Regions from separate parts of the Marinicellulosiphila megalodicopiae genome, predicted to be linked through region 2. Evidence: riboswitches for the same ligand, from Rfam matches in the RefSeq annotation. Region 2 holds a riboswitch; the other holds the start of a gene.
What was found. Region 2 has a riboswitch for cobalamin ahead of TYM08_RS06090 (energy-coupling factor ABC transporter permease). Riboswitches for the same ligand answer to the same signal wherever they lie in the genome.

Region 1 (7,028 bases), 410 kb from region 2:
TTACGAACACATCACTCAAAACAAACCAGACATTGCTTGGTTTGAATGTCACCCAGAAAACTATTTTGGCAACGGTGGCCCAGCGCATTATTTCTTAGATAAAATTGCTCAAGACTATCCACTATCTATGCATGGTGTCGGTTTATCTCTTGGTAGCGCCAATGGCATTAAAGACAATCATTTAAAACAATTAAAACGCTTAATTGATATTTATCAGCCCGCTGTATTTTCAGAACACCTTGCTTGGTGTGAAAACAACAATCAATATTTTAATGATTTGCTTCCCCTACCTTATAGCGAAGAATCATTGAAAATATTTATTGAAAATATCAATAAAACTCAAGATGTTTTACAAAGACAAATACTCATTGAAAATCCATCTATTTATATTCGCCTGCCTAACCAAATCAGCGAAGTTGAATTTTTAAACGAAGCGGTTAAACAAACTGGCTGTCAATTATTACTAGACATCAACAATGTGTACGTGAGCGCATTTAATTTAGAGTTTGATCCAAAGCTTTATTTAAATCAATTTCCAGCGGATGCGGTTAAAGAAATTCATTTAGCAGGTCACAGTGATCAAACACTGGATAATCAAGCCGTTAAAATTGATGATCATGGATCAAAAGTCTGTGATGATGTTTGGCATTTATACAAAGGCTTTATCAACAAACATGGCGCCATTCCTACCCAAATAGAATGGGACACCAACACACCTGATTTACCTATTTGGTTAGATGAGGCTAATAAAGCCAATGTTATTTTGGATCAAGTTAGTAAGACAAAGGAGGTTTCATGCTAAATGACTCATTAGATCTGCAAACGTGGCAAAACCAATTTTGTAATAGCATTCAAAAAAACGAACCTTCAGAATTTACAAAACAAGCGCGGTTTTCAATTTATAAAAACAATGTATTTCATAGCTTAATAGAAGCACTAAAAGCACAATTTCCGGTTTGCGAAAAACTGGTCGGCTCTGATTTTTTCAAAGGTTGCGCTCAGCAATATTTAAATATTACCCTGCCAAAACGTGCCGATATGATTTTAATTGGTGAGGATTTTTCAGAATTTTTACAAAATTTTGAACATACCCAGACCCTACCTTTTTTAGCAGAAGTGGCCAAGCTTGAATATACACGCGCACAAAGTTTACAAAGCCAATCGGCTGATTGTATCAATATGCAAGATTTAGAAAATATAGATATTCAGGTATTACAACAACAGCATTTAAGCTTTCATCCAAGTGTATTTATTTTAGAATCAAATTTTAAAATATTCACTATTTGGAAAGGCCATCAACCAGGCCAAGGCATGCAAGAAACCAACATCAATGAAACCGAACACACATTGATATTTAGAGACAACCATAATGTTGCCTGTATTTTACTTAGTCCATCTATTTATACCTGCTTTAAAGCTTGGCAAAATGGACTTAATTTAATTGAAGGCATTCAACACACATTACAACATTTTCCCGAATTTGATCCTACAGAAGTGATTGAGTTTATTTTTTCTAATCCATTAATTACCCAGGTGAGATAATTATGAAGATCATTATTAAAACTTATAACAAAGTAGCAAAATTATTAAGCAAACTGCCTCAACCTATTTTAGATGTATTATTACGTGGCGCGATCTTTTTTGTATTTTGGAAATCGGTTCAAACTAAAATTAGTGGAGCAACGGTATTTGGGCAAGATTTTGCGTTTTGGAATTTAACGGATTCCACTTTTTTCTTGTTTGAGCTTGAATACGCATTACCCCTTATCCCTTACGAATTAGCCGCTTATTTAGGTACTTTTGCAGAATTCTTTTTAAGTATTTTAATTTTCTTAGGTTTGTTTACTCGCTTAGCCGCAATTGGTTTACTAGCCATTACGCTAACGATTCAAATTTTCGTTTACCCTGGCGCTTGGGTATTACATTTAAGCTGGGCTGCTATGTTGTTAACTATTATTAAATACGGCGCTAACTTTGTAAGTTTAGATTATTGGTTAAGAAAGTAATCCATTACTAAATAACAGGCAAAAAAATAGGACTAAAAAGTCCTATTTTTTTATCTAGAATATAATTCTAAGCACAAACCGCTTCAAATGTTTTTTCTAATTTATCAAAAGCAGATTGTAATTCTTCGTCAGTAATATTCAAAGGTGGCGCAAAACGTAAAACGTTTTTACCTGCCACTAATATCATTAAGTTTTGCTCTAACGCTTTACCCATGATTTCACCGGCACGATTGGTAAAGTCACCTTTTAACTGAGCACCAATTAACAAACCTAAACCACGCACTTCTTCAAACAAACCAAATTTTTTATTCATTTTATTTAAAAAATCTTTAAATGTTCTGCCTTTTTCAATCACAGACTCTAATAACTCTTGTTTACTAATTTCGTTAACAGCAGCTAACGACACAGCACAGGCCAATGGATTACCACCATAAGTACAGCCATGGGTTCCCACTACAAAACTTTGCGCCACTTTTGTTGTGGTTAACATCGCACCAATTGGAAAACCGCCACCTAACGCTTTAGCGCTGGTTAAAATATCAGGCACTACACCAAAACCTTGATACGCATAAAAATAACCCGTTCTGCCAACGCCGGTTTGCACTTCATCAAAAATTAACAATGCATTATGTTTGTCACATAAATGTCTTAAGCCAGTTAAATAGTCTGAATCAGCTGGAGTCACCCCACCTTCACCTTGTAACGGCTCAACAATAATCGCACAGGTTTTGTCGCTGATTGCTTCTTCCATTGCTTGAAGATTATTATAAGGCACATGAGAAATACCTTCTGGTTTTGGACCAAACCCTTCAGTGTATGATGGCTGACCACCCACATTAACTGTAAATAAAGTACGACCATGAAAGCTATTTGTTGTAGAAATAATTTCGTATTTTTCTTCACCGAAGTTATCAAAAGCATAACGTCTTGCTAATTTTAACGCCGCTTCGTTTGATTCAGCACCTGAATTACAAAAGAAGACTTTTTCAGCAAAGGTTAAATCGCACAGTTTTGTCGCTAATTCTAAAGCAGGCTCATTGGTTAAAATGTTAGACACATGCCATAGTTTTTGAGCTTGCTGTGTGATTGCATCAACTAATATTGGGTTAGCATGACCTAACGCATTTACCGCAATACCAGAACTTAAATCTAAATATTCTTCGCCTTGTTGATCCCAAACTTTACAGCCTAGACCTTTAACAGGGACGATTTTTCCGGGTGCATAATTAGGCACCATAACTTGATCAAATTGTGAACGAGAAATCATTGTTTTTTCCTAAATAAAATATGGGGAGAATTAAGAGATGTAATAATTCATAACGCGAGGAATATTATCGTCGATACTGAAGGATGGATATTGCTTGAATTTTCGCATTTAACCGCGCTTTGAACATCGTATTGAACATCGTTTTACACATCTTAAATTACCTCTTTGGATATAATAAGAATGACACGACCTTTATGTTTTCGCAATAATTTTTTATCGACCAACCCAGTACTGACTTGCTCAGCTTCGAGCTAATATATTATCTAACCAACTAGCAGGTAATATTCGCTTTAAAAACCCGAATAAATACGTAGGAAACGTCACATAATATCGTGCCGACGGCCGCTTTGATTTAACAATTTTTTCTAATTTATTTGCACAGGCCTTCGCAGGTAATGTAAATCTAGCCGCTTTACCTTGTTTTTTTAACCGTGTTAGCTGAGTTTGATAATCTTGGTTAAACACAGAGTGTTTAATATCAACTGTTTTTTCAAAATTGATTAATGCATTTTTACGAAAATTTGAAGTGATTGGCCCGGGCTCAATTAAACTTACATGGATGTTTGAGCCCTTTAATTCTAGACGTAATGTGTCGCACAATCCCTCTAACGCGTACTTACTTGAGTTATAACCGCCGCGCATTTTCATTGAAACCAAGCCCAATACTGAGGAAATTTGCACAATTTTGCCGCCGTTTTGAATACGCATTTGCTTAATGGCACAGATCGTTAACTCATGTACAGCAAAAAAATTCACATTAAACTGTGCTTTTAACACATCCACTTTAATATCTTCTAACGCCCCAACTTGACCAAAAGCGGCGTTATTAACCAACACATCTAATTGCCCATCAAAATGATCGACCACTTGATCAAACACGGGTTTAATTAATTCAATATTAGTTAAATCAATCATCACCACATAAAAACCAATTGACTCAAGTCTTTGCCTGTCGGTTTCTTTTCTGACTGTCACAGCTACATTATGACCTAAAGCCTGCATATGCATTGCGCATGACAAACCTATTCCACTAGATGCACCTGTAATAAAAAAATTCATGCTTGGCCTTTATTGTTATTTTTAATCATTCAATTGTTTAATAAACTTTGGATACAGAAAGATCAAACTTGCCGTAATCACCGCCCAATAAACAGCATTAATCACAAAACTTCTTATTTCAAATTGAGTTAAAATCGATTCAAGCATGGCCTGGTTTTCAATTGAGTGCGAAGCAAACTGTTCAATTTCAAGATGAGGCGCACCAATAATAAACGGGACACACAATACAACTGCACCTAATATTTTAAATTTCCAATGAGAAAACATTAAAATATATCCACCAATTAACGTAGCAATGACTGCACTTAACCACCAAATTTGTCTTTTTTGAATGTCCACAGCTTGCATACCAGGGATTTCAGCGGGCAAACCCAGCGTAGGCACAAAATAAATGGCGCAAAATCCAATCACACCAAATAACGCAATTTGTATAGGCTTGATACCTTTTTTAAGAATAAGCGCATTGATAAACACAACACTCAAACCAAACGACAAAATAAAATTCACTAACACCGTATTAAGAAAACGTGAAGACACAACATTTGATTCGCCATGATCATGGTGTGAACTTTGAGTCGTTTGCCCTGCATGATGATCACTAGAAACAGAATGATGATCATCAGCTAAGTCATGGTGATCAATTTCACTTGGCTGATTTTCAAACACTTCTGCCTCAAAAATCAATTCAGTTACCCACAACGTTTGAACAGAACTTAATACAACAGACGAAACTAACGCGCACAGCAAAGCTGCGATAAGCGTATTTTTAAAATACATAATTACCTCTATAACTTACATTTTGTGAAATTAACTAATTAGTGACAAGGAAAAGCAGCAATATGACGAGTGTCGTGCGCAGCGTTATGCAGTAAATCCATAGGTGCAAAACCAACGGTGTAAACCAAAGCAATCGCTAAAACAGAGGTAAAAAGCATAGAAGCCATTAATACAGACTGTTTGCTTAATGTAATAGAAGAAGTAATATTTAAAAAATTCATAATTTAGACCCGTGCCAACCCGCACACATTGAAGGATAAAAGGAGTATGTTCAATTGTATCGGGCTTTACCGTTGCGGGGGCAGCGAAGGATTCTCACCTTTCTTCCAATTAAACATTCGAGTAATAAGTGTAACCAATATTCGGTATATTTGCACAATTTAATTCAATTCCAGACAGATTATGATAGATATATAGCCTGAAATTGATGGCCACCTTAATTAACCAATTTCAAACCAAGTCGTCATACCCGTTACTGCGTGCCCCAACATATGACAATGCAATAACCATTTACCTGGATTATCAGCATAAAAAACACCGGATTTTGATTCACCTCGTCCAATCAAAACAGAATCTTGCCATATACCATCAATAAAAAAATGATGTCCGTGCAAATGCATATTATGCGCAAATGACGTATTATTTTTAAACGTTATATTAACAGCAGCATTAAGCTCGAGCTTATCCATTGGGGTAGCCAGTAATGCTACCTGACCATTTAATGCCCAGATCATATTCTTCTGAACCAATTGATTGATACTCAATTTTTCACCATCAAGTATTCCAGTTTGCATACGTCCCATTGCGCCACCATCAAGCTCTACAACGACCGTTTTATCTATTTTTTTTGGAACAACCAATACTGATTTCTCAATATTATATGCCTCATTTTTAAAATCAGTTTTAACTTTTGGTAAAATAAACTCAGCGATAGGAAGTGCGCCATTTGCTGTATCGTAATTTAATTTGAAACCGTCTTCTGGTATTTCTTTAACTTTTACCAATAAGTCATATCGTTCTGCTGGACCCAATACTAGTGATTTATTTAACGTATACTGATCTTTTAATGGCTGCCCATCTTTTGCAATAACAATAGGGTTTAAGCCAGAAAACGACCATGATTGTATGCGACTATTTGCCACATTAATTAATCTTAATCTTAAGTATTGCTTATCTTCAATTTGAAACGCCTGCAAACCCGGCTGTTTATTAACCGTCAAAACATTACCCATTATTCCGCCATGACTTAAACTATGCATAGCCGTAAAATTAGGGTCAATTCCGTTTTCATTTAATAACCAATCGTCAATTAATAAAGTAAGGTCTTGCTCGGAATTATTTAACGATTTTTCTGGCTTAACAATAAGCGCACCATATAAACCCATAGCTACCTGTTTAATTGAGTCGTGGTGACTATGAAACCAAAATGTACCCGCATCGGGCGCTGAAAATTCATAAATAAAAGATTCACCAGGTTCAATTGGCGCTTGAATCAAACCAGACACACCATCCATTTTATTTTCTAGACGAATACCATGCCAATGAATCGTTGTGGGTTCATTCAAATTATTGGTTACTTTTATTCGTGTTTTTTTATTTTGAATAAGCTCTATTTCTGGCATTGAATATGAAAAAGTGTCTACTTTAGAATCCAGCCAACTCTCAGTTTTATATTCGACTTTTATTTCAAAATCGGTATTTTCACTTTTAGAACACGAAGATAAAGGCATTACAACAAACACTGATACACCCATACTTCTTTTTAAAAATTGACGACGGTTATTCATAATATTCACCTAAAATTTAATGACAGCAGCCTTTACTAACTGGATTTGCTAAATTATCTAATTCACAGGATTCCGTGTAATGAATCCATTTACGCTTCAAAGTATTAGTTGTTGAGGTATTTATACTCAAAT
Region 2 (7,028 bases):
TTCAGACTTACAATGGATGCGTGCAAAAGCAATGGATGGATTTGGTCCAGTAGGTTCAATCATGGCAACAGGGTTGGATTATAACAATCTGTTATTAACCACCAAACTAAATGACAAAATCGTTCAGCAAGAAAATACAAAATTTATGATTCACAAACCTGCAAAGGTAGTGAGTTATTTGAGTCAGTATTTTACATTGATGCCAGGGGATTTAATTTATATGGGCACACCTGGGCGCACGCAATCTTTAAAGCATAATGATAAAATATTGGTGAGTATTGAAAAAGTTGGAATGGTTGAAAATATGATAGTAAGAAAAAATCATCGAGGTCGCGTCTTACAATTGACAAAAAAATCATCGGGGTCGCGCCTTACATTTGACATAGACACCCACATAAATAAAGGTCAGCACTTAGGTGCCGGCCTTTTTTGTTCATCTAAAGCGTAAAGTCGTTGATTGGGTTTAGCTTCTAAATGAAGGATGATTTCCCAAAAAATAAGTAGCCATATAAAACTAAAGCGGTTAAGTTTTCGTATAGTTAAAACATACAAAACGAGAAATGCATATGAAATTTTTAATCGTAATATTAACACTGAGTGTTTCAGGATTTAGTTTTGCCAAAGATAACCAATCCCCAGAATACTTTGCAAGGTATCAAATAAATCAAGCCATCGGTTTTGGCCAAATATTAGATGATAAAATCCAACCATTAATCGGTGATTTATATCAACAATATGAAAAATCAGGCGAGCCGATTCCTTTAAAAGACGTCACTTTATTATTGCCCACACAGCCTCAATCGGTATTTGCAGTGGGTATGAATTTCGCCAGTCACTTGTCATCTCCTTCTGATGCGCCGCCTCCGTTATTTTTAAAATTACCTTCCTCATTGATTACGACAGGTAAAAATATCGAATTACCTAAAGATGCCACAAACGTGCATTTTGAAGGAGAGTTGGTGTTAATTATTGGCAAACAAGCTAAAAACATTTCAATAGAAGAGGCGGACGATTATATATTTGGAGTGACCGTTGGCAATGATATTACTGAGCGAAATTGGCAGAGTTCAGACTTACAATGGATGCGTGCAAAAGCAATGGATGGATTTGGCCCAATAGGTTCAATCATGGCAACAGGGTTGGATTATAACAATCTGTTATTAACCACCAAACTAAATGACAAAATCGTTCAGCAAGAAAATACAAAATTTATGATTCACAAACCTGCAAAGGTCGTGAGTTATTTGAGTCAGTATTTTACATTGATGCCAGGGGATTTAATTTATATGGGCACACCTGGGCGCACGCAATCTTTAAAGCATAATGATAAAATATTGGTGAGTATTGAAAAAGTTGGAATGGTTGAAAATATGATAGTAAGAGAATAAATAAGAGCGAGTCAGAAATAAAAAAGCCCTCAACTGTTTCCAGAAGAGGGCTTTTTTATGAGAAATAATTAAGCTTTATAAAGACGAGTATTCACAAACAAGCTAGAAATTGGTTTTAAGCGTTTAGCTGCAAACAACAGTGCTAAATCTGCAACCGGCTCAACAATAATTACAGTTAAGTATGCTGCAGCAAATACACCTACATTCACAAACGTTTCAACCGCAAAACCTTGGCCGTAAAACGCCCAAAACATTACCCACGCCACAATACCTGATTGGTAAATCGCCGATAATTTTAAAGTCTGTGTGTATGTTAAATCACTATATGCGGTGTTAGGGTCAATAAATTTAGGCGCGATGGCGGCCATTGCAAATAATGGTACTAACAATGTGGTGATATTCATGAAGTACTGAGGCAAGTCGGTTTGTGCAAAAAATAAACTTTGTATCAATAAACCAAATGTTAAACCCAAAGCGGCAGGGGCCAATGAAAATAACAAGAAGATTGAAGAGCCCAAAATCAAATGCACTTCTGAAACGCCAACTGGTTGTTTAGGGAAAACTTCAAAAAACACCAATACCGCAACGGTAGCTAATAGTGTTTTAGTGGCTAATGATGCGACGCCATTTTGCTTAACATGGCTAGTAATGTGTTTGCTAGAAACCACAAAGGCAGTAGCGGCAGTAGCAAGGCTTAATAAAATTTTAGCGCCGTCAACGACACCTGGTTCGATATGCATAATAATTTCCTGTATTTCGTGCGAATAAATAATTAATGATACGGTCATCTGACTTGCATGTTCAATTAATGGACAGGCTCACAGTTGCGCAGACAGCGTAGGATTCACACCTACTTCCCCGATGCTCTGTAGTGTAATCGTTTTGATGTATAACGCAATTTTAATATTTTTGGTTTAATGGTTTTTTAACCGGTAGGAGTCGTTATATTTTTTAAAAAATTAGAAATGGCCCAATAAAAAAACCGACATAAGTCGGGTTTTTTGATTAAACTTTTAGATTAGTCGTAATCCGACTCACCAAGCGCTGGATATGCATGTTCAATTAAATTTAAAAATTGGTAATGGAACCATTCGCCTGCATGAGGAGCTAAATAAGGCGCGACATTTATAGGTTCAAATTGACTTTCCCCTGGCATGCACATTGGATCCAATGCTTTAAGTGAATAATCAGGGTTAGTTGCAGAGTCATAGACATTATATTCTATTGGGTCTAATGCATTGATTTGGGCATTAGTGAATGAAGCATAATCAAATGAAACTCCGTCTGATACGCCAGGTAAGGTTACCCAATAAAATGCATCCAAATGAGGGCGTGAAGAATCAGGTGAAGATTTTGGGGCTTCGCCAATGCCTGCATTTTTAGGATTGCACCAGTGCTCACGATGAGCTCGCTTATCGACACGCTGTGATGAATCCGTACCTTTAAAGCCTTGTCCAACAACCGGGCGGTTATTTGATCCCCAACCATTTCGCGATGTATCGATAATAAACCCGGGATCAAATGTAGGTTTTAAGTTTCGAATGCGAGCATTAAATGCATCAATATAAGTGAATTCATCCACCGCTTGATTCCATTCATAGAAGTCAGACAATGCTTCGCGATCATCTGCTAAATTTGAAATTAATGGTTCTTCAATTGGAATGTAATCAGAGGTGTTGCTTGAAAAACCTCTTACTTTATCAAATCCTGATATTCCATCGGCATTAGCGCCATCAATCAATTTTAAGAACCCATCCACACTACGTTTTAAGTTTGTTCCTTCTGAAAGGGAATTATCCCAGCCAAGTTTGGCTGAATGTGCTATGTCGATGTATTGATAAACGTTACCGACATGAGCTAAATCGTTGATTGCTATTTGGATACCTGCTCCATAAACACCTAAGTCAGATTCTAATCCTACTTGAGTGTAATTTAATAAAGTGTCGCAATAGGGTATGCCGTCTGTTGTTGTAAAACCAGGAATAACGTAAGCAGGGCCATCAGGATTTATATTACTGTTAATGATCATATTAGGATAAGAATTAGGTTCAAGAATTGTCACAATCCGTAGATTTTGATATTCGACTTTAGATTGTAATACTTCCACAATTTTACCAATGTAATGAACTTTGTAATTGTACAAACCATTTAAGTCACCAGGCAAAGTGCTGCCATCTGGTAAACCTATTTCAAACAATTCACGATTAGATGAATAAGAAGCACAATCCCGATCCGGTAGATTGTAAAGTACTAATACAACACTCATAGGTGAAATGGCGTCAGCGCCATTGTTAGAGTCAATTTGGGCGAAATAGTTTTGTTGAGAAATTGCAGCATCTAAATGCGCTTCTAGCGAACGTTGTCCTTTATCAGATGAGCCTGAAATCATTTCAATAGAGTCAAGCCAAATAGCAGAGGGTTGACGTTGAAGGTATTTAATTTTTTCAGCCATTGCGTGGTTGTTTTCAGTTAGCATAAGTTCTAATGAATAATCCATTTTGGCTAGGTTATCTGGGTTGATGTAAAAGTAGGCATTATCAAATGGGTTGTCAGCAGTTTGTAAGCTTGCTCCTATATTACCGATCATTTGTTGGTTTAAAGGGATGCTGCCATCGTAATTACTGACGGCTTCAATGGCATCGATTACAGGTGTTGCAAAGTTATATGTGAAAATATCCACAACGGATAGCCCCCTAGAATCGGTAACAGTAAGAACGATGTTTTGGGTTGTCATCAATGCATCAAATATTTCAGAATTTAGATCTAAAAAGGATTCTGTGCTCACAGTGGTGTCATTGATTTCCCATTGATATGACAAAGTATCATTTTGTGCATCGAAGGCATTTGCAAAAAGCACAGAGTTTACATTTTGAAAGTTAATAGTTGGTGCAGTGTTGGTTTGTGTCGTTGTTCCAGTACCAGTACCAGTTTCTGTATATGTTTCAGTTTCTGTCAGGGTTTGGGTGTTTGTTTCAGTAGAATTGCCAAAATTGTAAAAAATATCTACTACTATAAATAAGCCCTTAGCGTCGGTTACGGTTAATTCAATTTGTTGATTCCCCGAAAGTTCAGTTGTATTCGTATCAAAAAATGGATTTGTGCCATAATTCACTTCATTAATTACCCAAGTATAAAAAAGTGCATCATTTTGTGCATCTTGAGCATTAGCAAAAATTATTGCTCCAGAGATGAAAGGTGTAGCAGTAGGTGCTGTATTTTCTGGTCCAAAATCATAGTTTATGTGCGAAATAAATACCCCACCGCTCGGATCCGAAACAGTTAATGAAATCGTTTCAATACCATATAAATTTGTCAGTTCAGCTAAATCTAATGTGCCACTCGTACCAATTTGGACTCCTTGAATTTCCCATAAATAGTTCAGGACTTCATCATCAGGATCCGTTGCATTTGCTAGTATTGTGGTGCCAATAATTATTGGATTAGCTGAAGGTTTGATGTTAGGTGCTGCACCAAAATCATAAATTAATGATTTGGATTCACTTACGCCGAATTCATCTGTCACCGTAAGTGTAATTATTTGCGTCCCATAAATATTTATGTCAAAAAGTGGTAGCGTTTCATTATTACCGACGGATATATCATTTACAGTCCATAAATACGATAAAGTATCATTTTGAGCATACTGAACATCAGATGAAATGAACGCCCCACTTATTTCAATATTAACAGTAGGGGCTGTATTGGGGGGGCGGCCAAAATTGAAAGGGATTTCTTTGGTTACAAAAAGACCTTCAGGGTCAGTCACAGTCAGAACGATTGTTTGTTCGCCGTAAAGATTTAATATCGTTAAGTCTAATATTTCATTGCTACTAACTTTTATATTATTAACCTCCCACGAATAAATTAAAGCACTATCTTGTTCATCATTTGCATTCGCAAAAATAACAGCACCTGAAATTGATGGTTCAGCGGTAGGTGCAGTATTGGGATTAGGGCCAAAATCATAAATAATAGGAAAAATGACTTGGTGTCCAGCAGAGTCATTAATAATTAATGAAATATTTTTTTTGCCATAAACACTTAATGTAGTGGTATCAAGTATTGTTGCAGTTGAAATGACAGAGCCATCCATCAGCCATAAATATTTGAGATTATCGTTATCAGCATCAACTGCATTAGATATGATGGAAGTACCTTCTATATTAGGCTGCGCAGTAGGTGGATAATTTTTTGGAGGCGTTTGTATTATTGGTTTAGGTGTATAACTAATATGTTTAACAACCTTTAATCCTTCTTTATCGGTCACGGTTAAAGTGATTTTGGTTGTATCTGTGATATTAATTAAATTGTTCATATCTAAAGTAGAGTCGGTACTCACTACTTTATCATCGATGCTCCAAGAATATATTAAAGAATCTTTTTGAGCATCCACTGCATTAGAGCTAATGACAGATCCAGAGATTTCAGGAGAAGCGGTAGGAGCAGTGTTCGTCTCAACTGAGTTGTTATTTGTTTTTTCTTCACAACTTGAAAAAATGAGTGCTGCGCTCAATCCTAAAACGAGTACAGATTTATTAGATATCATATTATTAGCCTTATAAATGAAATTTACACAGAGCTTTTTATGGATGAAAGTTGTGCTGTTTTAAAAAGTGTTGATCATTGTCCATGGTTTACATTGGTTATTTTATATTATTTAATTTTTTTTTCATAACGTGAATTTTATGTTTGTTTTGGCCATTAATTAATTTTGTCAATTCAATAAAAAACCCGACAAAAGTCGGGTTTTTTTGGTTTTAATACTTAAGAGTTAGTCGTAATCAGACTCACCTAATGGTGGGTAAGCTCTGTCAATTAAATCTAAATACACTTTATGGAACCAGCCACCAGCATGTGGCGATAATCCATCAAACGGCGCAGTTGGAACACCTTCACGATCAGAGTTTGCAATACACATAGAGTCTAATTGTTTACCTGCATAGATTTCTAAATTAGCACTATCAACTACAGCTTTATCTATATCATCCAATGCGTTGTACTTAGCATTTGGAACGCCGTTATCAAAGTATTCATTCACATCAAATGAGATACCATCGGCTTCTCCAGGTGGTTTCATCCAGAAGAATGTATCTAAATGAGGGCGTGAAGAATCTGGGTTTGGTTTTGGAACTTCCCCAACACCAGCATCTTTAACATTACACCAGTGGCCACGATGTGGGCGTTTATCTACACGTTTTGAATCGTCCGTGCCTTTAGTTCCTTGACCAGGAACTGGGCGATCAGGGCCACCCCAACCATTTCGAGCAGTATCAATGATGAATCCAGGCTCAAAACCAGGTTGTTGTGAACGCACACGAGCATTAAACATATCAATATAAGATAATTCGTCAACTGCATGGTTCCATTGATACCAATCTTGTAACAACATACGATCAGCTTCAGCATTAGAAATTAAAGGCTCTTCTACTGGCGTATAGCCTGAAGTATTTGAACCAAAGCCGCGAACTTTATCAAATCCACTTTTACCATTAGCATTAGCACCTGCAATTAAATCTAAGAAGCCTTTTACACCACGCTTAAGGTTTGTATCGTTATCCATTGAATTATCCCAGCCTAACCAGCCGGCATGTCCAATGTCTAAGTATTGGTAAACATTACCTACGGTGTCTAATTCGTTAA

Region 1: it holds a riboswitch for cobalamin, as region 2 does, so the genes downstream of both, TYM08_RS04380 (CbtB domain-containing protein) here and TYM08_RS06090 (energy-coupling factor ABC transporter permease) in region 2, are expected to answer to the same signal.

Annotation. Positions count from the first base shown of each region.
Region 1 is NZ_AP023087.1:1,035,965-1,042,992, reverse strand. Features, by position in the region: gene TYM08_RS04410 (DUF692 domain-containing protein) at 1-802, shown strand, start outside; gene TYM08_RS04405 (putative DNA-binding domain-containing protein) at 796-1,542, shown strand; gene TYM08_RS04400 (DoxX family protein) at 1,545-2,006, shown strand; gene TYM08_RS04395 (acetylornithine/succinyldiaminopimelate transaminase) at 2,074-3,273, opposite strand; gene TYM08_RS04390 (SDR family NAD(P)-dependent oxidoreductase) at 3,514-4,332, opposite strand; gene TYM08_RS04385 (CbtA family protein) at 4,354-5,109, opposite strand; gene TYM08_RS04380 (CbtB domain-containing protein) at 5,148-5,330, opposite strand; adenosylcobalamin-variant (AdoCbl-variant) riboswitch at 5,377-5,455, opposite strand; gene TYM08_RS04375 (multicopper oxidase family protein) at 5,550-6,896, opposite strand; gene TYM08_RS04370 (hypothetical protein) at 6,913-7,028, opposite strand, start outside.
Region 2 is NZ_AP023087.1:1,445,534-1,452,561, forward strand. Features, by position in the region: gene TYM08_RS06080 (fumarylacetoacetate hydrolase family protein) at 1-448, shown strand, start outside; gene TYM08_RS06085 (fumarylacetoacetate hydrolase family protein) at 567-1,388, shown strand; gene TYM08_RS06090 (energy-coupling factor ABC transporter permease) at 1,457-2,128, opposite strand; cobalamin riboswitch at 2,151-2,296, opposite strand; gene TYM08_RS06095 (glycoside hydrolase family 6 protein) at 2,407-5,934, opposite strand; gene TYM08_RS06100 (glycoside hydrolase family 6 protein) at 6,160-7,028, opposite strand, start outside.